Lacibacter sp. H407: one gene and its partner. The protein of the gene in region 2 interacts with the protein of the main gene of each other region in a pairwise test. Links are inferred from orthologs where the notes say so. Each region holds a gene or a part of one and is shown on either strand. Other genes may lie near its edges. The genes, in order: ruvC and ruvA.

The links.
Region 1: the proteins of ruvA (region 2) and ruvC interact in binary tests that used the Escherichia coli proteins (3 or more experiments, as listed by UniProt). The link is inferred for Lacibacter sp. H407 from one-to-one orthologs.

The regions. Positions count from the first base shown.
Region 1 is NZ_JBBKTU010000001.1:453,462-459,937, forward strand. Bases 2,120-5,076 are described here. They hold ruvC (crossover junction endodeoxyribonuclease RuvC), read left to right. Parts: upstream 2,120-3,294; coding sequence 3,295-3,858; downstream 3,859-5,076. Other genes in these bases: WG989_RS01955 (DUF3108 domain-containing protein), read right to left, coding at 2,120-2,274; WG989_RS01960 (lysylphosphatidylglycerol synthase domain-containing protein), read right to left, coding at 2,271-3,176; WG989_RS01970 (hypothetical protein), read right to left, coding at 4,380-4,769; WG989_RS01975 (HIT family protein), read right to left, coding at 4,766-5,076. In the rest of the region: WG989_RS01945 (MFS transporter), read left to right, coding at 1-532; WG989_RS01950 (MBL fold metallo-hydrolase), read left to right, coding at 529-1,389; more of WG989_RS01955, read right to left, coding at 1,471-2,119; more of WG989_RS01975, read right to left, coding at 5,077-5,233; transcription elongation factor GreA, read right to left, coding at 5,352-5,822; WG989_RS01985 (VF530 family protein), read right to left, coding at 6,080-6,289; WG989_RS01990 (DUF2911 domain-containing protein), read left to right, coding at 6,394-6,476.
Region 2 is NZ_JBBKTU010000001.1:2,224,572-2,230,997, reverse strand. What follows is about bases 1,262-4,168. They hold ruvA (Holliday junction branch migration protein RuvA), read right to left. Parts: upstream 3,054-4,168; coding sequence 2,469-3,053; downstream 1,262-2,468. Other genes in these bases: WG989_RS09640 (beta-ketoacyl-ACP synthase III), read left to right, coding at 3,260-4,168; sov (T9SS outer membrane translocon Sov/SprA), read right to left, coding at 1,262-2,407. Outside these bases: more of sov, read right to left, coding at 1-1,261; more of WG989_RS09640, read left to right, coding at 4,169-4,267; WG989_RS09635 (hypothetical protein), read left to right, coding at 4,388-5,053; WG989_RS09630 (DinB family protein), read right to left, coding at 5,226-5,720; WG989_RS09625 (trans-sulfuration enzyme family protein), read left to right, coding at 5,826-6,426. UniProt on the Escherichia coli protein: The RuvA-RuvB-RuvC complex processes Holliday junction (HJ) DNA during genetic recombination and DNA repair.

The DNA of each region.
Region 1 (6,476 bases), 1.8 Mb from region 2 along the record:
TCAGACTGTTATGCTGGCAGCAACCTTATACGGAAAGAGCGAACTGGGGATCCCTGTTAACAATCTCATCATCGCCATCCTGTTGATACAATTGGTTGCCATTGCCGGCGCTTTCACTATTTCCAAGATCAGCAGTATGATCGGCAATATTCAAACGCTTATGATTGTTGTTGCACTATGGATCGTGCTGTGTTATGTTGGGTACCTGATTCCAAAGGGTGGCATTTATGAATTTTACGGATTGGCTGTTGCCGTTGGGTTTGTAATGGGCGGTATTCAATCGTTGAGCCGTTCAACTTATTCAAAGCTTATGCCCAAAACAAAAGACACCACTTCCTTTTTTAGCTTCTATGATGTAACAGAAAAGATCGCTATCGTGATCGGGATGTTTAGCTTTGGCCTTATCACAGAGTTGTTCAATGGCTCACAGCGTAATTCTGTACTCGCCTTGATGGGCTTCTTTGCAATTGGCCTGGTGTTTCTTTGGCATACACTTCGCACACAAAAGAAGGAACAAATAAAACAGTCATGAACCTTTATACGATCAATACAGGAAATTTCAAGTTAGATGGAGGTGCTATGTTTGGTGTAGTACCTAAAGTAATGTGGAATAAACTAAACCCGGCCGATGAAAATAATTTGTGCAGTTGGGCCATGCGTTGTTTGCTGATTGAAGATGGAAATCGTTTGATCTTGATCGATAATGGCATTGGTGATAAACAGGATGAAAAATTTCTTGGTCATTATCACTTACATGGCGATAATACATTGGAAAAATCGTTAGCAAAATATGGTTTTGGAAAAGATGATATTACCGATGTGTTTTTAACGCATTTGCATTTTGATCATTGTGGTGGAAGTATTGTACGTGATGGCGATAAATTTGTTCCTGCATTTAAGAATGCAACATTCTGGAGTAATGAACAACACTGGGAATGGGCCACTAAACCCAACGACAGAGAGAAAGCTTCGTTCTTAAAAGAAAATATTTTACCAATTGAAGAAAGCGGACAATTAAAGTTTGTGGTACCGGGTGAAAAAAAGTTTCATCAGCTACCTTCTTCATCATTTGCTGCAGGTATTGATATCCGTTATGTGAGCGGACATACAGAAAGTATGATGTTGCCGCAGATCCAATACAAAGGAAAAACAATTGTGTACATGGCAGATCTGTTACCCTCGGCTGCACATTTACCTATTCCCTATGTAATGGCGTATGATACAAGACCTTTGCAAACATTAAATGAAAAGAAAGAATTCTTAGCCGAAGCTGCGGAGAATGATTACATCTTATTCTTCGAGCATGATCCGCACATTGAATGTTGCAGCTTACAACAAACAGAAAAAGGTGTGCGGATGAAAGATGCGTTTCGGTTGGATGAGTTGTAATTTAAAGCTGTCACTCTCGACTACGCTCGATTGACTATGCCGTCCTTCGACTCACGCTGAAGACTCACAACTAACCACTCATTATCGTGTACTGATCAATGCCGTCATTTTATGACGTGTATTGCGATAGCCCATCATATCTACTTTTACACTGCCAACTGATATAGGGCTTTCAATTCGAACAGGAATACGGTTGGCATCATCAGTAACCCATACCGTCATTTTTTCGCCTCCTTTAAAAATTGTTCCTTCTATCAACAATGGTTTAAACTTGATGGCGTTGAAACGTCCGTATTTTGTTTTGATGGTTTCCTTTCCGAGGTAACGTATATATAAACCATAGGTCTTATCATCAATAAACATATTGAAGGGAATACGGTCGTTCGGTTTGTATTTATTAAAATCAATATTCCGTGAATAATAAATTGCACTCAATACATCCTGTACACATTCCGGTGTTTTAAACGTACCACCCTGCGAGGTTGCAGTATTAGCTCCCTGGTTAAATGTAACTGTTTCAAATTTTTTAAAATCACCTTCTAAAATATTCCGGATGAACTTGTAGGGTTGCAATGTATTTGTGTCAATAAAACTCTCGTACTTATCCCTTACTTTAAACAAACCATCAAAGAACGAATTTGTTTTTCCATCACCGATAATATGGTACACCGGTTTTCCATTATATCGTTCAAGGTTAATATTAAAATTCGCTTCACCGCCATTTACATAAACTCCGGCAAGCGTATAATACACATTGTATTTGATCGATTCACCGGTTTGCCATGCTGAGTTGCGGATACCACCACAGAATTCATCACCCGTTTGTGTAGAAGCAGGTGTAAATGATACAAGCAACAAGGTTAAGAAGGCCGTAATGATCTTCATCGTTCTTTAAATAATTTAATCGTCAACAACAACAAACTCCCAATCAATGCCGGTAGTACGAGGTTGAGTAGCCAAATGCCTGCTGTACCTGCAAGGATAGCCACACTGTTTGCACTGAACACACTTACAATACTCAATGCCACCGCACCCCTTATTCCCACATCTGCAATGGCAAACCCCGGTACTATAGCCATTACTAAAAAGATCAATGCAATGCTCCAGAATCCTTCCCACAAAGGCAGTTCAACCTGCAGCGCCTGCCATATTAATAAGTACTGTAATGCAAAAACCAAGAATCGTAAAAACGAATAAAACAGGATCGCAAGATACGTCTTGTTCGATAAGCCTTGCAACACGCTGGTAAATGATAACTTTTCTTTTAGCCACGGGATCCATTGCAACATTCTCGCCAACAATTGCATTCTGAAAAAGAACAAAGCAGTGATGGCTGTAAAAAACAAGACCGAAAAACCAAACACCCGTAACAAAACTCCTGAAAAATGTGTTCCTCCCAGTTGCACCTTATATAACTGCGGCTGCAGCAATTGCAATGCGATCCATCCACAGATCAATGTTACCAGCAATTGACCCACACTGCTCACGAGGGTTAACGCTATTCCCTGCATCCGGAAATTCGCCGGCAAATAAAGTACCCGCCCTCCATACTCTCCAATGCGATTGGGCGTATTTACCGCTAACGACAATCCACTTAACACCGACTCAAATGCTTTTTGAAACGATAATGGCACAAACCTGTTGACAAGAAAATACCATTTATATGTTTCCAAACCCCAGTTTACAGGCATCAGTGCAATGGCCAGCCATAGTTTCCAGCTATCGCTGCCGGTAAACGCATTTTTCATTTGCTGCCATGCAAGAGGTAAGTCGGGTTGAAGCTTCACTTGGTTGTATAAGGAGATGCTAATCCACACAAAAAGTACGGGCCCCAGAAAGTAATTGATAAAGATTTTGAGATTCCTGCTCAGATTCAGTTTATTTTGTTCAAAAATAACCTGCTCCTTGCAAAGTTTTTCGAAAATCATTCTGGGGATCGATCCGGGAACTGTGATCATGGGTTACGGACTCATCGGTATTAAACAAAATCAATTGCATTTGATCGAGATGGATGTATTGAAGTTGACCAAACATAAAGATGTGTACATCCGTCTGCAACTCATTCATGAAAAAGTAAAAGAAGTAATTGAAACCCATCACCCAACCGATTTTGCAATTGAAGCCCCCTTTTTTGGAAAAAATGTACAGAGTATGCTCAAACTCGGAAGAGCGCAAGGTGTTGCTATTGCAACTGCTATGAGTGCGGGTTTATCGGTTACAGAATACTCACCCAAAAAAGTAAAACAGGCTGTTACCGGGAATGGCAATGCCGACAAAGAACAGGTTTGGAAAATGCTGCAACACTATCTGCAGTTCAAAGCCAAACCAAAATACTTTGATGCAACCGACGCATTGTCTGTTGCTTTGTGCCATCATTTTCAAACATCCGGCACCGTATTAAAATCTACTGGTAAACTAAAAGGCTGGGATGATTTTTTGAAACAAAATCCGGGTAGAATAAAAAAATAGACCTTGCCACATTATTACTTCGCTTGCTGATACAATAATGCATGTTTTTTCCTCTCATAATATTTATGAATCAGCGTGAATGCAAAAGGGATAGACGGATCAACCATGAGAGCGGTTTGCCAAAATGTATTCGACAAATAAAGAGAGTCGTTTAACTTCTTCCATTTGTACATTTTCGTATTTCTTATTTCTGAAAAATACTTTTCGAAACAAGCATCACAATCTGTTGTTCTTGTTTGTTTATAACACTTTCCTCTTGTATCAAAGTAGCAGGTAAGGTCCATTTTATTGAAAGCAGTATCCTGAAGCGAAAGACGCAACGTAGAATCGGTAGCATATACAAACGATCTGACCTTATTAACGGCAGTATATTTTTTGAATTGTTTTTCAACATTTCGTTTTGATCTCAATAAATACGATTGAGACAAACTGCTCAAAGAAAAGCATATAACGGAAACAAAAAGCAGGAACAGGTATCTGGCTGACAAGTTAGATTTTTTCAGTTTATTAAACAGGAACCATCAATCAGTAACCCGCATCTTTTTGAGCGATAGTAAAAAGATCACTGCCGGGATATAACCCAATGCATACATCCAGTTGAAATGCCCAAACAACAGATCTACCAATAATTTCAATGTAACTACAATAACAAAACTGATCGGCCCCCATTTTTCCATGCTCCATGTGCCACTTAATGCAACAAACGAAAACACCATCATCAACGCATTTACTGCAGGATATAATGTATCAACCCCGCTTTTATTTAATGCAGTGTTGCCGGTAAATGAATACACAATTTCCCACAAGCCCCATGCAAATAACAACACACAGAGAATGGTGATCAATTGAGGTCGTGGGCTTTTTTTGGCACGTTTCCGTTTATAACCGTATTGATCGTGGAGCTGACTCATGCTTGCTGTTGGTTTAAATGGTCCAGTATTTTTTGTTGAGCAGCTTTCATCTGCTCTTCGGTTAATTTCAATTTTGCACGTGTAAAATTCAGATCATCGGCACTGTTGATGGGTACAAGATGCAAATGTGCATGCGGCACTTCCAACCCAATGGCAGCAATGCCCACCCGATCGCATGGAAATGATGCTTCAATAGCTTTGGCAATTGGTTTTGCAAACAACAACAACTCCGCCAGATCTGCATCATCTACATCAAAAATTTTATCAGTTTCCTTTTTGGGAACAACGAGCGTATGACCTTCAGCTAAAGGAAATATATCAAGAAATGCAAAAAAACGATCGCTCTCTGCGATCTTGTAAGATGGTATTTCGCCCGCAATGATCTTTGAAAAAATACTCATGCCGCCAAACAATTTTGAACGAAGATAAAAGAAGACACGTTGTAATAATGCTCCCTTTTTCATGAAATTAAAGTTAGTACAAAATCCGCCCTTCGCTTCTTGCCACTCGCTAACAACAACTTACATACTCACATTACAAAGCTTTCAAATTAACACGCAAAGCTCAAAGCCCGCAGCAGCTTTACACCGTAATATCTTCGATCTTAAATTTTACAACACCTGCCGGCACCTGTACTTCAGCCACATCGCCAATTTCTTTTCCCAGCAATCCTTTTCCAATAGGAGAAGAAACAGAAATTTTTCCGGCTTTCAGATCAGCTTCCTGTTCACTTACGATCTGGTACGTAAGCTTCTTTTTTGTAGCCAGGTTGGTAATGGTTACTTTGGTTAATATGGCAACACGGCTTGTATCAATCGTTGTTTCATCCAACACACGGGCGTTGGCCAGCACATTTTCCAATTGGTTGATCTTTGCTTCCAGCATTCCCTGCGCTTCTTTGGCCGCATCGTATTCTGCATTTTCTTTCAAATCACCTTTTTCTCTTGCTTCGGCGATGGCTCTTGATGCAGCAGGACGTTCCACTCCACGCATATGCTGAAGTTCGGCCTGTAATCGCTCCAGTGTTTCTTTGGTTACATAATTGACACTCATAAATCCTCCTTGAGTTTACGGTTATACAAAAAAAATAACAACGCCTCAGTTGTGCTGAAGCGTTGCATGTTTTATTGAATAACAAAAATAGCCTTTTTTTTGAAACCAACAGCCTTTGTTTATTTACGTAAAAAAACCGCCCGTATGACCACAGACTGTATCGATTATATTAAGCGCCGGATGAGATAATGCTGATGAAAATTAATTTGTGGGCATTTCGATGCAATCGCCATTTTTAAAAAGGATGCGGATCGCTTTTATATGATCGACAAATACAATTCCTCTACTTTCTTCCTGGCCCATGGCGTTTTGCGCAGAAAGGTTAAACTTGATTTGATACTTGGATTACTGGTAAAACAATTGATGCGGATCAACTGCCCCAGCTCTTCCCAGCCAAAATGATCTACCAGTTTTGTGACGATCATTTCCAATGTTTTGCCGTGCAGCGGATCATTTGATTGATTCATGGAACCAAGTTAAATGAAAACGGTGTTTTCAGCAAAGAGAAACCATTTGCTTTTATTCACTGTTGCAATGAATGAATCGCCTATTTTTGACCAAACTCGTGTACATGAAATATCTGCTTGTCGTGGTTCTATTCATTTCTTCATGCATTACAGTATCAGCACAGGATAAAAAGCCGGCCGGTATCAA
Region 2 (6,426 bases):
CTTCACCATATACATTGATGTTTGATGTTTGTCTTGTAGAATAGAATGGCAATCCATCCAGCCACTTGGTCATTCGTTTCCAATCGCTGCGGTAATTGATATCAGCACCGATCATGGTGTTACGAATAGGATCGTCACCGTAATTCATTTTTGTAAAGAAGGGACGCTCGCCCAACTTCATCACCGCTGCACCAATGTTCAGTTGTTTGGTTTGCTTTTCAAATGCTTTATAATCCAAACGCAACGCCATAAAGTTGCGGTTCTGCATACCGAATGTTGCATTGTTTTCAAACCCAACATTGATCGGCACACCTGAATTAACAATGGCCTGGTTAATAATTTTTACAGTACCTAAATTATAATCAACTGTGTAATCAACATTTTCACGCAACACTTGTCCGCCTGCAGAAACGGTAACAGAACCTTGCGGTACATTGAAGGCACCCAGCGGAATATCGCCACCGCCTCCAGCACTACGGGAAGCCCCTCTAAAAATATATCGATTCAATTGTGGCGATTGCTGTGCCACCCATTTGATTGAATCGTAAAGCGGATAGAATAAATATTTCTGACGTAGTTCAACAGAGTCGACTCCTCGGAAAATATATTCAAGGTCTTTCCCGAATGGTTCAAGCAACGGAAAAATAACACGACTCATTTGCGAGTTAACCGTAAAGCCTTCTATATAATCAAACACGCCATCGGGCTGTGGATCATTTTGATTGTTCAGTCGATCCAGATTCACCAATTCAATTATTGGTCGTCCTTTTTCTTCGCCTTCAGGAATATATCTTTTTTCACCACCACCCGGTTCCTGGTAAAGAATATTCAATTTGAAATCACGACGCTCCAATTGACCAAAGCCAACAGAGTACACATTCTTCATCATCAAATCCCAGATCGGTAACGACGGACGTTGTGAAGTTGCTTTCAGCATTTTCAAGAACAACACCTTCTGTGTACCGCTGTTGCCGGCTGTTGTATCGGGTGTTACATCATTTGAAAATTCACCTACCTGATAAATTTTTCCGTTTACAGCGTATTGAAATGCAATACCCAATACTTCGTCGGGCTGCAAGGTTGTATTGAGTGAAAGAAAACCAATTTGCGGATTGAAATAATATTCTTCAGGTCGTAGCTTACGGGCAAACGTGCGTTCGAAATCCTGCACAGCCGTTAAACCAAAACTGCTTAAGCGATTTGTTACCAAGGCAGCATCTCTTGTTGCCGGATCGTTTGCCAACCGTTGATACAGATCGTTCGCATCGTTGTACGGAAGAGGTGCCGTCGTAAGTGAAAAAACGTTCGGATTAAATGGTTCGCTTTCGCCAAGGTCCATCAATGCTACCACATTCCTGTTTTCGGTGGTAGAACCTGTACGGTTGGTAACCCACACTTCCACCCGCATGATCTGCACCGGCGTAATCACAGCCGGGATATTTTTCATGCTCGTGTTGTAATTCTTCTTAAAATACTGAGCTAGTAAGAAGTGGCGGTTTTCTTCGTATTCATCCGCCTTTACATTAAACTGTTGTAAACCGGAGCCACCAGCCAACTGCATCTGCTGGCGATTGGAATTTTGATTGGCCACTACAGCCGTTACATACAACTTGCCAAACTGCAATTCTGTTTTCAAACCAAATAAGGCAGAAGCACCGGGCATCAATGTTCCTTTTGCCGGGAAAGCGATATTACCCGCCTCGATCCGTTTGATGATGGCATCGGTATTACCAACATAATCCAGCTTGAGTTGATTTTCAAATTGGAAATTGGCAAGGGTATTATACGTTACGGGGAAATTCAGTTTGTCGCCGATCTTGGCATTCAAACCAAAATTGGCATTCATGTCAAAATCAAAACCACCATTTTTTCTTGCACGTTCGGGTAAGGTTGGGTTCTTAATATTTTGGCCGAGGTAGCCGGCAGTTAGTGTTACATCACCCTGCGGACGTATCTCCACTTTTGGAATACCGCTGTTGCTGAATAGGCGGTTGAAAAAGCTCGGACGCACCTGCAGCTTTGGATCTAATATTTTTCGGTTAAGATTTAAAGTTGTGTTGAGCCGGCGTTGAAAATAATCCCGTTCGTTCTGGCGGTTTTTGTACGCCACCATTTCATCGAAGGTGAGGTAGCTTGGTTTGCGGAACCAGCTACGGCCGATCTTTTCGTAGATGTAATATCTTTTTGTAACCGGATCGTACGCAATGGAATCTTTGATACTCGATGGCCGATGCAGATCAAATGTATTGCGATTGGGTTCTGTAAACGCATCGCCTCTGCGATCGGTTAATGGAAAACGTAAACTGTCTTTTCCGGGGATTGTATCACGAGCCGGTGTTTGAAATGCAGGAATACCACCATAACTCACCGTTGAGGAAAGGGTTATTACAATGGTCAGAAGGGCCACGATGGCGGATATGGTGCGTTGCATCCGGGTCAAAGTCTCAAAGCAAAGATTAAGTTGTTGGTTAAAGACACTTCAATGCCGCCTTAATCAGCTCTTGCACTTCAACAAATTCCGTATTTGTTTGCCGGGCTTTTTTTATGGCCGATTCGGCTGCATTTCGGGCTATGCCCAAAGCAGTCATAGCAGTTAACGCATCTTGTTCTAAAGTATTGTGAGTCAGTGCAGAAATATTCGCATCAATTGGCGACTTCGAAAGCTTGTCCCGCAGCTCTAAAACAATTCGCTGCGCCGTCTTTTTTCCAATCCCTTTTACGCTTTCCAATAAACCCTCATTTCCTGAAAGAATAGCTCGTACTACCTCTTCGGCCTGCAACGACGAAAGCATGATCCGTGCGGTGGAAGCACCAACCCCACTTACACTGAGCAGGTGAAGAAATACTTCTTTTTCGGAGCGTTCATAAAAACCGTAGAGAATATGAGCGTCTTCACGCACCAACAAATGGGTAAATAATGTTCCTTCCTGCAGGTTCTGGATCTTGGAATAGGTGTTCAAACTCACCTGTACTTCATAGCCGACACCATGTACATCAATGTGAACAACAGTTGGGGTTTTGAGGGTAAATGCTCCTTTGAGATATGCAAACATGGAACGAAAATAGAGTTTTTTACAAAGGATTGAGCAAAGGGTTGCCAACCTTTCGCTAACCGCACAAGTCTTCGTCACCCCGTACAAAGGTTAGCAACCCTACCGCTTCAACCTTAAACCATCTGCCTTCAACCCTGCGCTGCAAGTCTTATATTTGCACCCTGTCAAGCGGGCCTTTACCCGCTCCCTTTAAATACAAAGTATAAATGAGTAACAAAATCACTGCAGCCATTACGGCTGTTGCCGGATGGGTTCCTGAAGACCGGCTTACCAATTTTGATCTGGAGAAGATGGTTGATACCAACGACGAATGGATCCGCACACGTACCGGTATTTCTGAACGGAGAATTTTAAAAGGCGAAGGACTTGCTACTTCCGACATGATCGTCCCCGCTGTGCTTGATCTCTGCAAAAAACGTGGCATCGAACCATCAGAAATTGATTGCATGATCGTTGGAACGGTTACGCCTGATATGGTGTTTCCTTCCACTGCGAATGTGGTGTGCGATAAGATCGGTGCCGTGAATGCATGGGGTTTTGATTTGAGTGCTGCCTGCAGCGGATTTCTTTTTTCACTCACGACGGGCGCATCATATATCGAAAGTGGCCGCTATAAAAAAGTAGTAGTGGTTGGTGCAGATAAAATGAGTGCCATTATTGATTATACCGATCGCAACACTTGCGTGATCTTTGGCGATGGTGCTGCCTGTGTGTTGTTGGAACCCAATGAAGAAGGTTTTGGTGTACAAGACAGCATTTTAAAAAGCGACGGAGCCGGCAGAAATTTCCTGAACATGAAAGCTGGTGGCAGTCTTCGTCCCGCAAGTATGGAAACAGTTGCCAACCGGGAACATTTTGCTTACCAGGAAGGACAAACGGTTTTCAAGTTTGCAGTAAAAGGCATGGCCGATGTGAGTGCTGAATTATTAGAGCGCAACAATTTAACAGGTGAAGATATTGCATGGCTGGTACCACACCAGGCCAACCTCCGCATCATTGATGCAACAGCCAACCGCATGGGTTTGCCAAAAGAAAAAGTAATGATCAACATTGAAAAGTTTGGCAATACCACTGCCGGCACGATTCCTCTTTGTTTGTGGGAATGGGAACCGCAATTAAAGAAAGGCGATAACATTGTGCTGGCTGCATTTGGCGGCGGGTTTACTTGGGGCGCTACGTGGATCAAGTGGGCGTATGATGGAAAACAAAATTAGAATTGAAAAATATAGAAGAAAAGCGGTTGTGAAAGCAACCGTTTTTTTGTTTAATTTTTGATTTATGATATTGGTTATTCTTCAAGAAAAAGGCAAATTAGATAACATTAAGTTTTCTACATGAAATATTCTTATATAATTTTAATCTTGGCGCTATTCGCATCAAATACTTTTAGTCAGGTGAGAAACATAAAAACTGATACTTTTTATTTATCACAAGACCTGATGTTTTCGAGACTTCTTCTCTGTAGCGACTCTACCTTTTTCATTGTGACTGGCGGTTGCGTTGACGCTGGCATCTCAAAAGGCAAATGGATTAGAACTGCCAACAAGATTCTATTAAATGGAGTTTCTGAATGTGAGACTGAATTAAAGACAACTATAACTACACAGTTATTTAAAGAAGATAGTTTAGTCACTTTTACTTTCGTTGACATACTAAATCAAAAATTCGCAAACTACGCCGTAGTATTTTTTGATTCAAGCTTCAAGGAGACTAGGCTTTATACCGATATAAATGGAATTATTAAAACCAAACGAGGGGAATATGTTGCATTTTATACACAGAATGAAGAACAAAACGTAAATATTGGCGACGCAATTAATGACAAAATTCATTACTTGTGGAATAAATTGACCAGATATACGATAATGCTAAATTATCCAACTAGTGTTTTGACAGACAGGGGAATCACTGAAATTTACCAGTTTGGTAAAAGAGAATTCACTGTAAAAGGAATGGAGCTAATTGATAAGAAAAACAAACTCATCTATAAGTCTAATTAGCTTCGACAATCTCATTTTAGTATAATTATTCTCATGCCATTTCGACCTTTTTCATCTAATTAACAACATTTCTCTCAATCGTACCTACGGCACGAGAGCCCCTAATTACTATCTTTCTACCAATCAATTGTTCCTACGGAACATAGCGAATTAAAATTTGTTCTTCGAGACTTCAGACACGTGTACGATACCAATGAATAAAATCTGTTGCAGGAATTTCAGTAACACCTAACTCCCGCATCATCGTTACCAGTTGTCCACGGTGATAAGTACCATGATTGAACAAGTGATGTGTTACCTGCCACACTGCTGAACGGAACGAATCACCTTTCAGATTTTTATAATAAAATTCACGTTGCAGATTTTCTTCTGTGGTGCTGGTTATAAACCTTTCCCACTCTCCTGCCTGTTGCAGTAAGCCATTCACCGCTTCTTTCATGGTTGGATTAAATTGTTTGCTGGGTATCACCATTTGCTGATGCCCTTCCATTCGCTGCCACCAAATGCTTTCTGCATCCCATAAATGGAGAATTGTTGCGTACAAATTCGGGAAACTGCTTTTCACGATCTGTTGGTGCAGATGCTCATCCATTTGAAGGATGGTATCTGTAAGCGTTTGATAGGCCCACCGATTATATGCAGCATAAGCTGAAAGTAATTCTTTCATGTCAATATGTTTTTGTAGCTCAAATTAATGAATATATCTTCTGCCCGTAAAATCGCAAAGCACAGATTACGTACATTTATCCACGGATTACAAATACAACGGCATATGGAATTTTCAACACGCATTATACACGAAGACAATATTAAAGACGGAAGCGGTGCAGTAATGTCGCCCATTATTTTATCCACCACATTCGAACGTGGTGAAGACGGTATCAGTTACCCCAGTGGCTTCTTCTATTCTCGATACGACAACCCCAATCGTCATTCGCTTGAACAAAAACTGGCGAAGATGGAAAACGGCGTGGGCTGTGTAAGTTTTGCATCCGGACTTGCAGCAGCAACTGTAGTATTTCAAAGTTTAAAAACAGGCGATCACATTATTTTACCGGATGATACGTATTTCTCCATCCGTACGATTCTTGATACCATGTTTTCCGGTTTCGGTTTATCGTACACGTTAGTAGATATGACGGATCATGCTGCGTTGCGAAAAGCAATTCAACCCAATACAAAACTGGTATGGACCGAAACACCTTCTAATCCGTTGATCAAAGTAACCGACCTTGCGGCTGTTGTAGCTATTGCAAAAGAACACAACTGTTTTACAGTTGCTGATAATACATGGGCCACTCCTTACTATACCAAACCCATTGAACTGGGGATTGATATCGTATTACATTCAACCACAAAATATCTTGGCGGAC